Regions from separate parts of the Mesorhizobium sp. M6A.T.Cr.TU.016.01.1.1 genome, predicted to be linked through region 3. Evidence: riboswitches for the same ligand, from Rfam matches in the RefSeq annotation. Region 3 holds a riboswitch; each other region holds the start of a gene.
The links. A riboswitch is a leader RNA that binds a small molecule or an ion and turns the genes downstream of it on or off. The one in region 3 is predicted to bind cobalamin.

Region 1 (4,374 bases), 1.6 Mb from region 3:
CGCGCCCGTCGCGCGACCAGGTTTCGGCTCCGGCCCGCAGGCCACCGGAAAACTCCGGCGCGTCATTGTCGGCGCAACGGGCCCATTCCGGGTCGTCGTGCCGCCCCATCAGGCCGCGGCCATAGATCGGCACCAGCCGAGACAGGTCCTTGTGAACGCCCGGGCAATGCAGGCACTCGTTGAAGTTCTCCCAGAAAATCTTCCAGTTGCAGTCCATCACCTTGCGCAGCACATGGCCCGACACCAGCGTCTCCAGCGGCCAGTTGGCGAGATTGCCGGATGCGGGATCGAAGGATGTTTCGGCCGAACCGGCGGCGTCTTCCCTGAGATTGACGAAGACGAAACCGCGCCACACCGACAGTGCGACCCGATAGAGCGGATGATCGGCCTTGTCGAAGCCTTCAGGTAGCGATTTCGACGGCACGCGCACGAGATCGCCACGCAGCGAATAGGACCAGGCGTGATAGGGACAGGTGATGAGCCGCGCCTTCAGCCGTCCTTCGCTCGCCTGGCAGAGCTGCGAGCCGCGATGCCGGCAGGTGTTATGGAAGGCGCGCAGCTCGCCGGTCTCGTCGCGCAGCACGACGATCTCCTGCGTGCCGACACGGAACGTCCTGAACGCCAGCGGCTGGGCAAGGTCGGCCTCGCGGCAGACGAGCAGCCAGCTTCGATACCAGATGGCGTCGAGATCGCGCTGATGGGCGTCGATGTCCCAGTACGCCGACGACGGCAGCGTCGGTTCAAGTCGCGTCAAACCGTTATAGGGATCGTGCTCGCTCGGGCTGGGTTGCATGACCGCCTTCCTGTGATGCTCCAGCCGACACCCGGCCGCGAAAATTGTCAATCACGGCGCCGGCTGGCTGGCCTGCCAAGACGGCGCATTCGCGCTGGTAGCTGGCGGAATTTGGTTTGCCGGGCGTTACGATTCTGCCTATAGTCGCAGCCGTCGTCGGTTCCTTTGGAACCAAGAGGGAATGCGGTGAGGGCAAAATTTGCCCAATGCCGTGGCTGCCCCCGCAACTGTGTGCGGTAGTCCTCTCCATATGCCACTGAAGAGTTTCTTCGGGAAGGTGGGGAAGGGCGCTGATCCGCGAGCCAGGAGACCTGCCGGCGACAGGAGAACTGACTTCTATGCCCTCGGGTGGAGGGCGAAAGGACAAGACATGAATACCGCTTCCGTCTCGCTCGGCGCTTCCGTCTCCTCGCAGTCGCGCTTCTTGCAGCTGGCGCTTGCTGCATTTCTCGGCATTTTCGTCATGGGCTTTGTCGGCTTCTCGCATATCGATGCGGTCCACAATGCTGCTCACGACTATCGCCATTCGATGGCGTTTCCCTGCCACTGACGAGGGGCTGACATCATGACATTGTTTCGCAACGTCGTGTTCATCGCGGCGATCGCAGGGCTTGTGGCCGGCGTCGTCCTCGCCTGCATGCAGGCCTATGCCACCGTGCCGCTCATCCTGAAGGCGGAAGTCTACGAGCAGGCCGGCGGCGGCCACGCGCATGACCATGCCGCGGCGCCGATAGCACCTGCCGAAAACGCAATGAGCACGACTGCTATGAGCAGCGCCGCACCGGCTGAAGCTGCCGCTCCGGAAGACGAAGGCTGGGCGCCGGCCGATGGCTTCGAGCGTTTCGTCTTCAATATCGCTGCCAATGTCGTTACCGGCATCGGCTTTGCTCTGATCCTGGTCGCCGCTTCGGAGTTTGCCGGCGGCATCGGCAATTGGCGTCAGGGCCTGTTCTGGGGGCTCGCTGGCTTTGCCGTGTTCACGCTGGCTCCGAACCTTGGCCTGCCGCCCGAACTGCCGGCGATGCCGGCCGCCGATCTCGCCCAGCGCCAGATCTGGTGGATGGCGACAGTGGTGGCGACAGCGGCCGGTCTCGGCCTGCTTGCCTTCCGCAAGTCGCTGCCGCTGGCGCTGCTTGCCGTGGCGTTGATCGTGGCGCCGCATATCGTCGGCGCGCCGCAGCCCGACAATTTCGAGTCGCCGATCCCGGAAGGTCTGCATCACCAGTTCGTGGTGGCGGTGACGCTGACCAATCTGGTGTTCTGGCTGGTGCTCGGCGCCGTCGTCGGCGTGGTGCGTGGCCGCTTGACCGGCACGGCGACGAGCCTGCGCGACAGCTTTGCCTGATCGCGTTGCTTCCGGCGGGACGCTGACGCTGGTCATCGGCGGTGCGCGCTCCGGCAAGAGCGCGCATGCCGAAAGATTGGTGACGGCCTGTCCGGCGCCGTGGACATACATCGCCACGGCGCAAGCCTATGACGACGAGATGCGCGAGCGCATCGCGCTGCACCGATCGCGGCGCGGCGAGGGCTGGACGACCATCGATGCGCCGCTCGATCTCGTCGGCGCGATCGAGGCCCTGCCTGACGGCCGGCCTGTCCTGATCGACTGCCTGACGCTGTGGCTGACCAACCATATGCTGGCCGAACATGACATTGAGGCTGAATGCCGGGGGCTGGCCGATGTGTTGTCGCGACCGCGCGGGCCATGGCTCGTGGTCTCCAACGAGGTCGGCCAGGGCATCGTGCCGGACAATGCGCTCGCCCGTCGGTTTCGCGATGCCGCCGGCCGGCTCAACCAGCAGGTCGCGACGATAGCCGATACGGTGCTGATGATGGTGGCGGGACTGCCGCTGAAGGTGAAATGACATGGCTGATACTATCGAACCCAAGGACGAAGAACGCCACCGCGCCAAGATGGCCAAGCGCAAGGCGGTGCAGGACGCCGAGGTCGCGGCAAAGACGGTCGAGAAGGGGCTGCTGATCGTCAACACCGGCCCCGGCAAGGGCAAGACCACCGCTGCCTTCGGGCTGGCGCTGAGGATGCTCGGCTACGGCAAGCGCGTCGGCGTCGTCCAGTTCATCAAGGGCAAATGGCACACCGGCGAGAAGGACGCCTTTGCCGTTTTCGGCGATCGGGTCGTTTGGCACACGATGGGCGAGGGTTTTACCTGGGAGACTCAGGATCTGAAGCGCGACATCGCTGCCGCCGAAGCTGCCTGGGCCAAGGTGCTCGAGCTGATGGCCGATCCGTCGATCAGCCTTCTGGTGCTCGACGAGCTGAACATCGCGCTGCGCTACGACTATCTCGATCTGGACAAGGTGGTGGCGGCGCTGAAAGGGCGCCGCGAGGGTCTGCACGTCGTCGTCACCGGCCGCAACGCCAAGCCGGCGCTGGTCGAGGCGGCCGATCTGGTCACCGAGATGGGCGTGACCAAGCATCACTTTTCCGCCGGCGTGAAGGCGCAGCAAGGCATAGAGTTCTGAGGGGTTTTGCCCGCGCCTCTTCTTCCTTCTCCCCTTGTGGGAGAAGGTGGATTGGCGCGCAGCGCCAAGACGGTTGAGGGGTGCTGGCCGGAGCGCTGTTGGTGCCAAGCTGGAACACCCCTCATCCGGCCGCTTCGCGGCCACCTTCTCCCACAAGGGGAGAAGGGAAAGCCGCACGAAGCGGCTCGCCCCGGAATGGTAAGAGTGAGGGGCAGCGCAAACCTGAAGCGATTGGCCACTTCGTGGCCCGAAATCGATTGCTTTGTGACGGCAGTTATGCTAGGAATTTATTCATGGTGCTGATTTGCGCCAGCGACCCGCCCCCGAGGCGGGTTTTGTTTTAGCCGATCTCGACCGGATTAAACGTCACGCAGCGATGACGAGCACCGACAGCAAGCCGAACAGCGCGATCAGCAGAAGGTCGGCCGTCCGGTAGAGTTTCAGCGCCCGCCTGATGTCGATGCTTTCCGCATCGCGGCGGCCGCCTTCGCCCATGAATGCATCATCGACCATGACGCCGTCATAGGAACGCGGGCCGGCGAGTTCCAGGCCGAGCGCGCCGGCCATCGCCGCCTCAGGCCAGCCGGCATTGGGCGAGCGGTGCTTTTTCGCATCGCGCTGCAGGGTGCGCCAGGCATTGCCGGCATCGGCGCCTTTGACGAAGAAAGAGGCAGCCACGATGAGCAGCGCGGTCAGCCGTGACGCCGGCAGGTTGATCAGATCGTCGAAGCGCGCCGCCGCCCGGCCGAAGGCCTCGTGGCGCGGCGTGCGGTGGCCGATCACCGAATCGGCGGTGTTGGCGGCCTTGTAAGCGACGCCGCCGGCCAGGCCGCCGACGCCGATCCAGAAGACGGGCGCGACGACGCCGTCGGAAAAATTCTCGGCCAGGCTTTCGATCGCCGCGCGGCAGACGCCGGCTCTGTCGAGCTTTTCCGGATCGCGGCCGACGATCCGCGAGACGGCAACACGGCCGATGTCGAGCCCGCCATTGTCCAACCCGTCGGCCACCGCCTCGACATGCTCGGCCAGGCTCTTCTGCGACAGCAGCGACGTCGCCAGAATTGCCGTGAGGACCAGTCCGGCGGGAATGCCCGAAA
Region 2 (4,374 bases), 1.6 Mb from region 3:
ATCTTGTTGGTCAGCGTGCCGGCGACGATCATGATGTCGGACTGGCGCGGAGACGCGCGAGGAGCAACACCGAACCTCTCCGAGTCATAGCGCGGCATCGAGGTGTGGATCATCTCGACCGCGCAGCAGGCAAGACCGAAAGTCATGAACATCAGCGAGCCGCTGCGCGCCCAGGTGATCAGCGCCTCGGTCGAGGTGACGAGAAAACCCTTGTCGGCCAGCTCGTTGTTGATCTCGAGGAAGAAAGGATCACTCGCCCCCACCGGCTTTCCGGTGCTGGGGTCGAGAATGCCTTTTGGCTTCGGCGCGACGAGCGTGCCGGAATTGTCGCTCAATCCCATTCCAGCGCTCCTTTCTTCCATTCATAGGCAAAGCCGATGGTCAGCACCGCCAAAAACACCATCATCGACCAGAAACCGAGCATGCCGATCTGGCTGAAAGACACGGCCCACGGAAACAGGAAGGCCACTTCCAGATCGAAGATGATGAACAGGATCGACACCAGATAGAAGCGGATGTCGAACTTCATGCGGGCGTCGTCGAACGAGTTGAAACCGCATTCGTAGGCGGAAAGCTTTTCCGGATCGGGGTTGCGGTAGGCCACCAGGAAGGGTGCGGCAAGCAGCGCCACGCCGACGACCAGCGCCACGCCGATGAACAGGACGATGGGCAGGTACGAACTCAACAACGCGTTCATGCTGCGGCTTTCCGTTGGCGGCCAATCCACTCTGATTACAGCACCGGACCCACTTGCGGAAGCGTGACAGTTTAACCACTGAACCGTTTTAGGGGGCTCTATGCTGCAACGCGGCGAGGGTTAGCGCAGGCCTTTCGGCGAAGCAAGTCAAACCTTGTTCAAAACACGGTGCTGGACGGCATATCCGGATAAACTGGTCCGATCTGCTCCTGTTTGATTTCCTTCACTTTTTACTCCACTTTTCTCTCCTGACATAGATGCCGCCAAAACCCTGCTAGCATGGCGCGGAATCATCGCCCCAACCTTTGGTCGAACGCCAACAGAGTGCCGTCTGCATGAAGGAAAAAATCTCGATCGCCATGGCCCGGCGCATCGCGCTTGCCGCACAGGGCTTTACCGATGTCAGGCCGAACGGCACGCCCAATCGCCGCCATCTGGCCCGCGTCCTTGCCCGCACCGGCCTGCTGCAGATCGATTCCGTCAGCGCAGTGGTGCGTGCCCACTATATGCCGCTCTATTCGCGGCTTGGCCCCTACCCGCTTGCGCTGCTCGACAACGCCGCCGTGACGCGCAAGCGCACGGTCTTCGAATACTGGGCGCATGAAGCCTCTTTTCTACCGGTCGAAACCTATCCGCTGATGCGCTGGCGCATGGAACGGGCCGAGCGCGGCGAGGAAATGTATAATGGGCTGGCCAAGTGGGGGCGCGAACGCACCACTTACATTGAAGACATTTATCGCGAGGTTGTATCGCGCGGCCCGCTCGCCGCGTCGGCTCTCGAAGGCCAAAAGGGAAACGGCGGTTGGTGGGGCTGGAGCGACGCCAAGCACGCTTTTGAATGGCTGTTCTGGGCCGGCCGCATCACCACGGCATCACGTCGTGGCTTCGAGCGGCTTTATGATCTGCCGGAACGGGTGCTGCCGCCGGCAATACTCAGCTTGCCGGTGCCCTCCCCTGAGGATGCGCATCGCGAATTGCTGCGCATTTCCGCCCGCGCCCACGGCGTCGCGACAGCGGGAGACCTGCGCGACTATTTTCGTCTCTCTCCCGCCGACATCAAGGGCCGCATCGAGGAACTGGTCGAGGCAGGTGATCTTTTGCCGGTTCGCGTCGAAGGTTGGGACAAGCCTGCCTATCTGCACAAGGACGCCCGTTTTCCGCGCCGGATCGAGGCGCGCGCCCTGCTCGCGCCGTTCGATCCTGTCGTCTTCGAGCGCTCCCGAACGGAAAGACTGTTCGACTTCCGCTATCGCATCGAGATCTATACCCCTGCCGAAAAGCGCCAGTACGGTTACTATGTGCTGCCGTTCCTGCTCGGCGAAAGGATCGTGGCGCGCATCGACCTCAAGGCCGACCGTCCCGCCGGCGTGCTGCGCGTCCATGCCGCCTATGCCGAGCCCGGCGCCCCGCCGCAAACCGCTGCTAAGCTTTTCGAGGAATTGAAGCTGATGCAGGGCTGGCTCGGCCTGGAACGCATCGAGGTGACGCCGGCCGGCGATCTGGGGCCCGTGCTCGCCAACATTGCCGCCTCGTAGACGTGCGTTGACACGACTGCCTCCACAAGCCTAAATCCGGTCCAGACGGTCTCCTCTCGGCAAAGGGAGGAGCCAAGAGGGAATGCGGTGCGAAATTCCGATTTCAAATCCGCGGCTGTCCCCGCAACTGTAAGCGACGAGCCAAGGCCGAAAACCACTGGGACGGTCCCGGGAAGGCGGCACCAAGGCGATGACCCGCGAGCCAGGAGACCTGCCGTCTAAGACAGAAGAATCCGATTCGCCTGGCGGGTTTTCCGGGCAAGGAGCCTGATTTGAAACGCGACAGCAGTTTTTCGGCTGAGACAGCGGACGTATTGTCCCGCGATAGTGATGCCTTGGCCGGCGTTACCGTGATCGTCTGCGCCTCCTGCCGTGACGAGACCGGCTCCGATGGCCATCCCCGCGCCGGCGAACTGCTTGCCGATGACGCGCGCCGCGCCGCTTCCGGCGAAAATATCCGTATCCGCACCGTCGAATGCCTCGGCAACTGCAAGCGCCGGCTGAGCGCCGCGATCCTGCGCGACGGCTGCTGGAGCTATGTCTTCGGCGACCTGACCGCGACAAGCGGCGCCGATCTCGTCGCTGGCGCAAAGCTCTTCGCCACCTCGACCGACGGCCTCATTCCATGGCGCGGCCGCCCCGATTGCCTGAAGCGCGGCCTCGTCGCCCGCGTCCCTCCCCTCGACCTTTTGAAGGACCAGATATGACCGCTTCCGTCTCCCGCGTGCCCTGCACCGTCGTCACCGGCTTCCTCGGCGCCGGCAAGACGACGCTGATCCGCCATCTGCTCGAAAACGCCGGGGGCAAGCGGCTGGCCATCATAGTCAACGAGTTCGGCGACATCGGCATCGACGGCGAGATCCTCAAAGGCTGCGGCATCGACACCTGCCCCGAGGAAAACATCGTCGAGCTGGCCAATGGCTGCATCTGCTGCACCGTCGCCGATGATTTCGTCCCGGCGCTCGATCAGATCCTGTCGCTGACGCCGAGGGTCGACCATATCCTGATCGAAACCTCCGGCCTCGCTCTGCCCAAGCCGCTGGTCCAGGCCTTCCAGTGGCCGACGGTCAAGAGCCGGGTGACGGTCGACGGCGTCATCGCCGTCGTCGACGGACCGGCGCTGGCTGATGGCCGCGTTGCCAACGACATGGACGCCCTGCAGGCGCAGCGCGCGCAGGACGAGACGCTCGACCACGACGATCCGGTCGAGGAGGTGTTCGAGGACCAGCTGGCTTGCGCCGACCTGATCATATTGTCGAAGAGCGACCTGATGGACGCCGCCGGCTCAGCCCGCGCCAATGCCATCATCGGCGAGCACACCGCGCGCGCCGTCAAGATCGTGCCGACCTCGCAGGGCAAGGTCGATCCGTCTGTGCTGCTCGGCCTCGGCCTTGCCGTCGAGGACGACATCGAGAACCGCAAGACCCATCACGACGACGAGCTCGACCACGAGCACGACGATTTTGACTCGTTCGTCATCGATATTCCGTCGATCGCCAATCCCGATGAGCTGGCTTTGCGCGTCGCCACCGCGGCGGAGGAAGAAAACGTTTTGCGCGTCAAGGGTTTCGTCGAGGTCGGCGGCAAGCCGATGCGGCTGTTGCTGCAGGCCGTCGGTCGGCGCGTCAATCACTATTACGACCGCGCCTGGACCGCCGACGACGACCGCCGCTCGCGCCTCGTCGTCATCGGCCTGAAAGGGCTGAACCGCCCGGCAATCGAGCGTATCCTCGCCGGCTGACCTCAGGCACGAGCCGCGATGCACATCCTCACCACAACATCCGCCTCGCTCGACGATCTCGCCGAGCCTGTCGATCTCAGGCAGACGCCTGCGGATATCGTGGCGCTGTCCTTCACCGACAGCGATCTGGCCGGCTTGGCGGCGGCGTGGAAGGCGGACGCGGATCGCCTGCCGTCGATGCGGCTGGCGGCTCTACGCGATCTGCGCCATCCGATGTCCGTCGATCTCTGGGTCGACAGCGTCGCCCGCCACGCGAAGGTTATTTTGGTTCGCATCCTCGGTGGCTACGACTGGTGGCGCTATGGCTGCGACCAGCTCGCCTCGACCGCCCGCGCGCGTGGCATAAAACTGGCGCTGCTGCCCGGCGAATGCCGCGACGAGGATCTGCGGCTAATCGAATG
Region 3 (4,374 bases):
CGCCGAGCGGGACGGGGAAGTCGTCGGCTCGGTCTTCGTCGTGCGCAATTCGGACGCGGTGGCGAAGCTGCGCCTGCTTTATGTCGAACCCTCGGCGCGCGGTCTCGGCATCGGCAAGCGACTGGTCGAGGAATGCATCGGCTTTGCCCGTGCGAAGGGATACAAGACGCTGACGCTGTGGACCAACGACATTCTCACCTCAGCGCGCCGCATCTACGAGGCATCAGGATTCAAGCTGGCCGACGAAGAACGTCATCACGCCTTCGGCAAGGATCTGGTCGGCCAGAACTGGAACCTGGAGCTGTAACGTCTTTCCCTTCTCCCCTTGTGGGAGAAGGTGGATCGGCGCGCAGCGCCGAGACGGTTGAGGGGTGCTGGACGGAACGCCATCGGCGCCAGGCTGGAGCACCCCTCATCCGTCGCCTTCGGCGACACCTTCTCCCACAAGGGGAGAAGGCAAAAACCGGGCGGAGCGCGCCTCGACAATGATCTCCAACACAAGCTGGAAGCATCATTTGTCTGAAGCAATTGCCCTTGGCTGGCCGCGCTTCACCCCTTCACCGGTATCCAGATTTCCAGCCCGCCATTGCCGCTGCGTGGATCGAATTCGGGGCCGTAGCGGTCGAATTCGGGCACATCGGCGATCTCGTGCCCGGAGGCCGGCAGCCATTTGTTCCAGATCGTGTTGACCGTGCGGCGGATGGTCGAGATGTGGTCACGATGGGCGAACACGGCGTATTTCTGCGCCGGCACGCGCACGCGCGAAAACTCCCTCGGCAGGTCCGAAAAATCGGACACCTCGACGCCGGCGATGTAGTCGAAATTGCCGGTGTCGTCGCCGTTGACGCAGACGCCATAGGCGACGTCGCCGATCTCGCCTGGAATATTGCCGATATACGGGCCGAACCGCTGCCATTGCATCGGGATGCCGGCGCTGGTTTCGCAGCTGTAGCGTTCGCCGAGACCGGCGATGAGAAACGGCCGGCTGGTCTCAAAACGCGGCGGCTCGAGATTGGTGAGGAAGGACTGGTCCATCAGGATCGGCTCCACGAGAGCGAGATTGTCGAGCGAGCCTTGCGCGCGCACCAGTTCCGGCGTGGTGCCGAATTGGTCGCGGAAGGCACGGGTGAAGGCCTCATGCGAAGCGTAGCCGGTGTCGAGCGCGAGCGAAAGGATGTCGGGTGCGCCGGCGGCGAGCTTGCGCGCCGCTTCGGTCAGCCGGCGAGAACGCATGTAGCCCATCACGAACGGCCGGTCGCAGCACCGAAAGCCCGCGTCACGTGAAAGCGCGACACGCCGCTGCTCTTGGCGACATCGTCGAGCGAGACGGATTCCGGCAGGTGGCTTTCGACGAACCACAGCGCTTTCTCGGTCGGGTTCATATGGCTCCTCGCATTTGGCCCAGTCTTCGCATTTGGCCCAGTCTTCGCATTTGGCAAAGTCATGGTGCCGCTTCCTGGTGGAGGCAGTTTGATCGAAATTGCGCACCGCGCAAATCGCGAGCGACGGCGGCCGGCAAGTCGAAGGCGTCGGGCGAAAGAGCTTGACAGGAGCAAGCGGCGTCTTTTAAATGGTAACGTTATTACATAACGAGATTCGTATGGCTCTTTCTGACAAGACCCTTCGCTCCAGCGGCTGTTTCAACCCTGGAAATTTATTGCGCTGTGATTGGCGGAAAACTAGGGTGCCTGGGTGATGGTCCCCGAGTCGAAAGGCAAGGGGTGAAAAGGGAACACGGTGAGATCTTCGGATCGAGGCCGTGGCTGCCCCCGCAACTGTAAGCGGTTAGCAAAATCCGAAATGCCACTGGCCGGCAAGGCTGGGAAGGCAGGATGGCGCAAAGACCCGCGAGCCAGGAGACCTGCCATCAGCATGAGTTGACCGGACGGGGTGTGCCGGGAGGAGACGTGGACATCGGTCTTGTCGGCCGGTCCGTCCAGCTTCCTTCCGTCGCCATTGAGAAAGTGACGGTAAGTTGGACGCCTCCCAGCCTCTTCTTGAAGCGCGTGAGCTGAGCGCGACGGCGAATGGCCAATGCCTGGTCAGCGCGGTCAGCCTTTCGGTGGCGGCGGGCGATCGCCTCGCAATCATCGGTCCCAACGGCGCCGGCAAGACGACGCTGTTGCGCATGCTATGTGGCACCCTGCGGCCAAGCGCGGGAGATGTGAGATTTTCCGGACGCCGGCTGGAGACGTTTTCGGCCGCCGAGCGGGCGCTGCACATGGCTGTCGTCGGCCAGACCGATCAGCCTGATCCGCGGCTTGCCGTGATCGACTACGTCGAGCTTGGCCGCGTCCCGCATGCCGGCTTGCGACGGAGGAGCGAGCAACGCGACATCGCCGTCGAAGCGCTTCGCAGAACCGGCCTGCTGCCGCTGCTCGGCCGCACGATCGGCTCGCTATCGGGTGGCGAGCGGCAACGCGCCCAGCTGGCACGCGCCGTTGCCCAGGAGCCAAAAATCCTGTTCCTCGATGAACCGACCAATCATCTCGATCCGCGCGCCCGCAGCGAGCTTCTCGAACTCGTGTCGCAGTTTGGCATGACCGTCGTGGCGGTGCTTCATGATCTGTCGCTGGTCACGCCATTTGCCACCAGGGTCGCGGTGATGAACGAGGCCCGCCTGCAGGCGTTTGCCGGTCCGCGCGAGGCGCTGACCAAGCAGTTGATCCGCCAGATTTTCGGCGTCGACGTGCTTCGGCTGCGCCATCCCACCGAAGACCGCGAACTCACGGTATTCGACGTTCCGAACCGTGCCTCTTCACATTCCGATTTGACCAAGGAGCAATATTCGTGAAACGCCTCGCATTGTCTTTCGCCTCCCTCCTGTTTGCCCAGACCGCCTTCGCTTTCCCGGTGACCGCCTTTGCTTTCCCGGTAACTGTAGACAGCTGCGGCACGCCGCTGACGTTCGACGCCGCGCCGAAGCGCGCCATCATCCAGGATATGAACATGGCCGAGATGGCCTTCGCGCTGGGGCTGCAACCGTCGATCCTCGGCCTGACCGGCATCACCGGATGGTACAAGGTCGGTCCGGAATTCAAGGCCGAGCAGGGCTCGATCCCGGAACTCGCGCCGAAATATCCGACACTTGAAAACCTCGTCGCGGTCGAGCCCGATTTCTTCTTCGCCGGCTGGTATTACGGCATGAAGCCGGGCGGCGAGGTGACGCCCGATACGCTGGCGCCGCACGGCATCAAGACGCTGGTGCTGACGGAAAGCTGCGTCCATCTCGACAACAACCGCCCCGCCGCCTCGATGGACCTGCTCTACGACGACATCGAAAAGCTGGGCAGGATTTTCGACAAGGAAGCCGAGGCGAAAAAACTTGTTTCGGACTGGAAAGCGCAACTCGCCGATATCACGGCGAAGGTTGGCGACCACAAGGGAACGCGCGTATTTCTTTACGACTCCGGCGAAGACAAACCCTTCACATCAGGCAAGTTCGCGATCCCCAGCGCCATGATCGCCGCTGCCGGCGGCGACAACATCATGGCCGACATGCAGACGAGCTGGGGCAATACGGATTGGGAAACGGTCGCCTCCCGCAATCCGCAGTTCCTGATCCTGCTCGATTACCAGGACGGTGGCGGCTACAGGAAACTGCTCGATTTCCTCAAAGTTCATCCGGCGATGAAGGAAACCGACGCGGTCAGGAATGAGCGCTTCGTCGCGCTGCGCTATGCCGAGCTGACGCCCGGGCCAGCCAACATCGAGGCGATCGGCAAGATCGCCAGGGCGATGCACCCGGAAGCTTTCTGAGCTTGCGCCGCAGGGCGTTCGAATTGGCAATGATAGCAGGAGCAGTGGCGATTGCCACTCTTGCACTGCTGTCGATCGCCTATGGATCGACGGTCATAGCGTTGAGCGACGTGGTTGCCGCGCTCGGACATGCGGCCGGACTGGACGGAGACATCGTGCCCGGTCCGGTCGGCAAAATCGTTGTCGATCTCAGGCTGCCGCGCACGATCATGGCCATCTGTGTCGGCGCCGGGCTGGGCGTCATCGGCGCGCTGCTGCAGACGGTAACGCGCAACGACCTCGCCGATCCGTTCCTGTTCGGCCTGTCGTCCGGTGCCGCGGCCGGCGCGGTTTCCGTTATCACCATTTTTGGCGACCATTTCGGCATCTGGACGTTGCCGGTCGCTGCCTTCACCGGCGGCATTTTGGCCGCCGGCATCGTGCTGTTGCTGGTTTCGCGGGTGAGGGGGCAAGGCCCCGAACGGCTGATATTGGCCGGGCTTGCCGTATCGTTCATGTTCACCGCCTTGACCAACTATCTCGTCTTTGCCGGTGACCAGCGCGCCGCCCACTCGGTGCTGTTCTGGACGATGGGCGGGCTCGGGCTGGCGCGGTGGGACAATGTCGGACTGGCTG
Region 4 (4,374 bases), 1.9 Mb from region 3:
GGAGTCGATGCCTGCCACAACAATGATCTACGTGACCCACGACCAGGTCGAGGCGATGACGCTGGCCGACCGCATCGTGGTGCTCAAGGACGGCCATATCGAGCAGGTCGGCACGCCGATGGAGCTCTACAAGAAACCCGGCAATCTGTTCGTCGCCCAGTTCATCGGCTCGCCGGCAATGAACATCCTGCCGGCGACAATCGACAAATCAGGCAACCCGACCATCGTCAGCCATGTCGGCGGGCGCAAGGCGACGGTGCCGATCGCCACGCCGGCCTCAGCGAAGGGCGCTTCGGTGAGCTTCGGCGTGCGGCCGGAGGATCTGATGATCGCTAGCGGCGCGGATTATCTTTTCGAGGGAACGGTGGATTATGTCGAGCAGCTCGGCGAGGTCCAGCTCGTCTATGTCGACATCGGCCGCGCCGACCTGCCGCTGGTGACCAAGCTGCCCGGCAATGTCGAGGTCAAGCGGGGTGCGACGCTGCGGTTGAGTGCCGATGCCGGCGACCTGCATATTTTCGATACCGACGGGCGGTCCTTCACGCTTCACGAAGCGGAAGCAAAGGCGGCCTGAGAACGGCAGCAGGACTGCCGAGCAGTTGTTTGGCGAAGCCAAAAACAAGAGCGGCGGGCAAAGCCCGCCGCTCTTGTGCATTCAGGTTGCTGTTAGAGCGACGTGCGTCCAAGTGGACGCACAAAGTACGCTCTAACACTTTGAACCTACGCATCGTGCTTTCCGAAAATCGATTCCGATTTTCGGGCCGATGCGCTAGCGGCCGAACAGGTTCCGGTCGCTGCCCTGCGGGGCGGACTTCTCTACGTCGCCCGACGAATTGAGCAGCTTGTAGATCGGCGAACCGGTGTTGCGTACCGAAGACGTCTGCGTGTTGTCGACGTTGACGGTCGCCTGCTTGTTGATGTCGGTCCCGCCAACATTGTCGTTGTTGGCAAAGGCGCTGCCGGCAGCAAGCAAAAGCGCGGCGGCGGTAAGAACGATCTTCTTCATTTCAGTGCTCCTGGATTTTCGTATCCCATCAGCGCGGCAGGCAAATGCCGCCGCTGCTGTTGGAACTGGCTGTTAGTTGTTGCCGAAGAGGTTACGGTCGCTGCCGTGGACGGGTTTCTCGTCGGCCGGAACCGGATTCTGCGCCGAAGCGGAATTCTGAACCGAAGCCGTGTACGAGCTGTCGGCCGCAGCGGCCGGCTGGTTGGCGCCGTTCGATCCATAGTTGTCGCTACCGGCAAAAGCGCTGCCGGAGATGGCCAGAATGGCGGCGGTGGCAAGAACAATCTTCTTCATTTCCAATACTCCTGAATTTCTAAAGATCCCCAGCGGCGGACCTGCCGCCGCTCTGTCTTCTTGTTTGACCATGATCTTTTCCGAAAACCGGTTTCCACTTTTCGGGACCATGGTCTGGGATCAGCTGTTAATTGTTGCCGAAAAGGTTGCGGTCGGCGCCCTGGACGGCGGGCTTTTCAGCGTGAGCCGGCTTCTGAATGGAAGCCGTGTACGAGCTGTCGACCGCAGCGGCCGGCTGGTTGGCGCCGTTGGACCCATAATGGTCGCTGCCGGCAAAGGCGCTGCCGGTGATGGCCAGAACGGCGACGGCAGTAAGAGCAATCTTTTTCATTTTTGGTACTCCAGTATCTTAGTTTTCCGTCCGGCTAGCGGCGTGTCTTGGAAGGAATTCGCGTCGTTCGGACAGCCCCGATGTGGGAAGGCCATCCCGCAGATTCCAATCACGAAGTTGTTCCGTGTGGACCAAGAATCTACACCTTGAAATTGTACCAGACGCTTCTACGGGCGCTGCTTTATCTTTTATTTTCAAAGGTTTATGCCAAAGTCGCCATTTGACGATTTGACGGATTGGCGGACCTGCGTTCACAGCGTCATGCACGCATTGTCAACAGAAACGAACCGTTCGGTTCGATTTTAGAAGCGGCTAATAGTCACTTTTGGAAACTGTTAACCTTCTTTGCCTCCGCCGCGGGTCGGAATTCGATGTCACGGCGGCCGACAATGGTGGCCGAAAAAATGGGTTTTCAGCCCTGCAATTACCAACCTGCACGTTTCGCGGGCCGTGTCGCGCCGCATGGATACGATGTCGCTTTCATGCCGACAGTCAGCTGGCCGTCATGATTAGATGACGCCATCTCAGGTGCCGCTTGGTGACGACGAAGCGGAGAATTGGGAAGCCGGTCAAATCCCGGCGCTGCCCCCGCAACGGTGGTGGAGTTCAAGTCGCAACGGGAGACCACTGGGCCACAAGCCTGGGAAGGTGTCGCGACTGTCCGCAAGGACACTCCAGAGCCCGGAAACCAGCCCGAGGTGTCTAGACTCGACTGATCGCGGTGGGCGGTCAAGAGGTGGATGATGCATGTCTGGCCTGTCGCCGGCGTGCAAGCGATCCTTCCTCAATCACCACCAGTTCAGTCTTTGGAGCGACATGCGTCCATCTGGACGCATAAAGTACGCTCCAAGACTTTGAATTGCGCATCGTGCTTTCCGAAATCGATTCCGATTTCGGGCCGATGCGACGGCTATGAGGACAGGACATGGATTCGCGCAACGACATGCTGAGGCTCTTGCACGGCCGCAGGCAAGGCTATTCGCTCGAGCAGCCCTTCTACACCGATCCCGATTTCTTCAAGCTCGACATGGAGCTGATCTGGTATCGCGATTGGCTGTTCATCGGCCACGATTGCGAGTTGCCGAAGCCGGGCAGCTACATCACCGCCCAGATCGGCGACTATCCGGTCGTGCTGGTCCGCGACCAGCAAGGCAAGATCAATGCCTTCCACAATTCCTGCCGGCATCGCGGCAGCCGCGTCTGCAACGCCGACAAGGGCACGGCGGCAAAGCTCGTCTGCCCCTATCACCAGTGGACCTACGAGCTGGACGGCCGGCTTTTGTTCGCTCGCCAGATGGCGGATGGCTTCGACAAGAGCCAGTTCGGCCTCAAGCCGGTGGCTTGCGAAAGTGTCGGCGGCTACATTTTCATCTGCCTGGCCAAGGAGCCGGCGGATTTCGCGCCGATGCGCGCCATGATCGAGCCTTACCTCCTGCCGCACCGACTGCGCGAGGCAAAGGTCGCCTTCGAATCGACCATCGTCGAGAAGGGCAACTGGAAGCTCGTCTGGGAAAACAACCGCGAGTGCTACCATTGCGCCGGCAACCATCCGGAACTGTGCAAGACATTCCCGGAAGCACCGACCGTTACCGGCGTGCAGGGCGCCGACAGCGATCCTGAGATGCTGGCGCACTGGGCCAAATGCGAGGCGGCGGGCCTGCCGAGCAAGTTCCGCATCGATCCGGCTGGGCAATATCGCGCCACCCGCGCACCGCTGCTGCGCGACGCCGTCAGCTATACGATGACGGGAAGGCGCGCGGTGAAGAAGAACCTTTCCGACAGCGTTTCGACCGACCGTGTCGGCTCGCTGCTGCTCTACCACTATCCGACGACCTGGAACCACATCCTCGGCGATCATGCCGTCACCTTCCGCGTGTTGCCGATTAGCGCCACGGAAACCGCCGTCACCACCAAATGGCTTGTCCACAAGGACGCGGTCGAAGGCGTCGATTACGACCTCGCCGAACTTACCCATGTATGGACCGAAACCAACGACCAGGACCGCCGCATTGTCGAGGAAAACGCCTTCGGCATCCTGTCGCCGGCCTATGAGCCCGGCCCCTATTCGGAACTGCATGAGGGCGGCGTCATCCAGTTCGTCGAATGGTACGCCTCCTTCATCGGACCGCGCCTTGCCGAGGACGGCCGGCCGGCGTTGCGCAGCGTCGCCTGAGAGAAACGTGAAGAGATGAACGCAATGACGGACCTCGGGCTCTACCGCCATCTCGACGAAATGGCGCCCTGGAACGACCGGCTGCAGGTGCTGGAGGTGATCGGCGTCAGCGACGAGGCGCCTGACGTGAAGACCTTCACCTTCCGCTCCGACAACCAGACCTGGTTCCGCTATAAGCCGGGCCAATTCGTGACGCTGGAACTGCCGACCTCCGACGGCCCGCTGATGCGGACCTATACGCTGTCTTCCTCGCCGTCGCGGCCGTTCTCGATCGCGGTGACGGTGAAGGCGCAAGCCGGCAGTCTCGGCACGCGCTGGATGTTCGACAATCTGAAGCCCGGCGTTCACGTGAGGGCCTATGGTCCGACGGGTGACTTTTCGCTGCACAGCCATCCCGCGGCCAAGTATCTGTTCATTTCGGCCGGCTCCGGCGTGACGCCGATGATGTCGATGCTGCGCTGGCTGAACGACTGCGCGCCATGGACCGATGTCGGCTTCGTCAACTGCGCGCGAAAGCCCGAGGAGATCATCTTCCGCAAGGAGCTCGAACTGCTCGGCAGCCGCATGCCG

Region 1: another riboswitch for cobalamin. It lies ahead of EJ075_RS24475 (CbtB domain-containing protein); the one in region 3 lies ahead of EJ075_RS31925 (ABC transporter ATP-binding protein).
Region 2: another riboswitch for cobalamin. It lies ahead of EJ075_RS24280 (DUF1636 family protein); the one in region 3 lies ahead of EJ075_RS31925 (ABC transporter ATP-binding protein).
Region 4: another riboswitch for cobalamin. It lies ahead of EJ075_RS07930 (aromatic ring-hydroxylating dioxygenase subunit alpha); the one in region 3 lies ahead of EJ075_RS31925 (ABC transporter ATP-binding protein).

The regions. Positions count from the first base shown of each region.
Region 1 covers NZ_CP034452.1:5,031,124-5,035,497, forward strand. The annotation lists gene EJ075_RS24470 (aromatic ring-hydroxylating dioxygenase subunit alpha) at 1-793, opposite strand, end outside; cobalamin riboswitch at 934-1,127, shown strand; gene EJ075_RS24475 (CbtB domain-containing protein) at 1,164-1,343, shown strand; gene EJ075_RS24480 (CbtA family protein) at 1,359-2,138, shown strand; gene cobU (bifunctional adenosylcobinamide kinase/adenosylcobinamide-phosphate guanylyltransferase) at 2,131-2,658, shown strand; gene cobO (cob(I)yrinic acid a,c-diamide adenosyltransferase) at 2,660-3,277, shown strand; gene cbiB (adenosylcobinamide-phosphate synthase CbiB) at 3,644-4,374, opposite strand, start outside.
Region 2 covers NZ_CP034452.1:4,989,555-4,993,928, reverse strand. The annotation lists gene EJ075_RS24295 (NADH-quinone oxidoreductase subunit B) at 1-341, opposite strand, end outside; gene EJ075_RS24290 (NADH-quinone oxidoreductase subunit A) at 332-697, opposite strand; gene EJ075_RS24285 (winged helix-turn-helix domain-containing protein) at 1,033-2,232, shown strand; cobalamin riboswitch at 2,262-2,466, shown strand; gene EJ075_RS24280 (DUF1636 family protein) at 2,505-2,939, shown strand; gene cobW (cobalamin biosynthesis protein CobW) at 2,936-3,973, shown strand; gene cobN (cobaltochelatase subunit CobN) at 3,992-4,374, shown strand, end outside.
Region 3 covers NZ_CP034452.1:6,584,988-6,589,361, reverse strand. The annotation lists gene EJ075_RS31935 (helix-turn-helix domain-containing GNAT family N-acetyltransferase) at 1-307, shown strand, start outside; partial or broken gene EJ075_RS31930 (AraC family transcriptional regulator) at 550-1,382, opposite strand; cobalamin riboswitch at 1,680-1,884, shown strand; gene EJ075_RS31925 (ABC transporter ATP-binding protein) at 1,976-2,794, shown strand; gene EJ075_RS31920 (ABC transporter substrate-binding protein) at 2,824-3,759, shown strand; gene EJ075_RS31915 (iron ABC transporter permease) at 3,789-4,374, shown strand, end outside.
Region 4 covers NZ_CP034452.1:1,712,775-1,717,148, forward strand. The annotation lists gene ugpC (sn-glycerol-3-phosphate ABC transporter ATP-binding protein UgpC) at 1-574, shown strand, start outside; gene EJ075_RS07915 (DUF680 domain-containing protein) at 770-1,006, opposite strand; gene EJ075_RS07920 (DUF680 domain-containing protein) at 1,079-1,300, opposite strand; gene EJ075_RS07925 (DUF680 domain-containing protein) at 1,428-1,631, opposite strand; cobalamin riboswitch at 2,141-2,343, shown strand; gene EJ075_RS07930 (aromatic ring-hydroxylating dioxygenase subunit alpha) at 2,557-3,804, shown strand; gene EJ075_RS07935 (hybrid-cluster NAD(P)-dependent oxidoreductase) at 3,829-4,374, shown strand, end outside.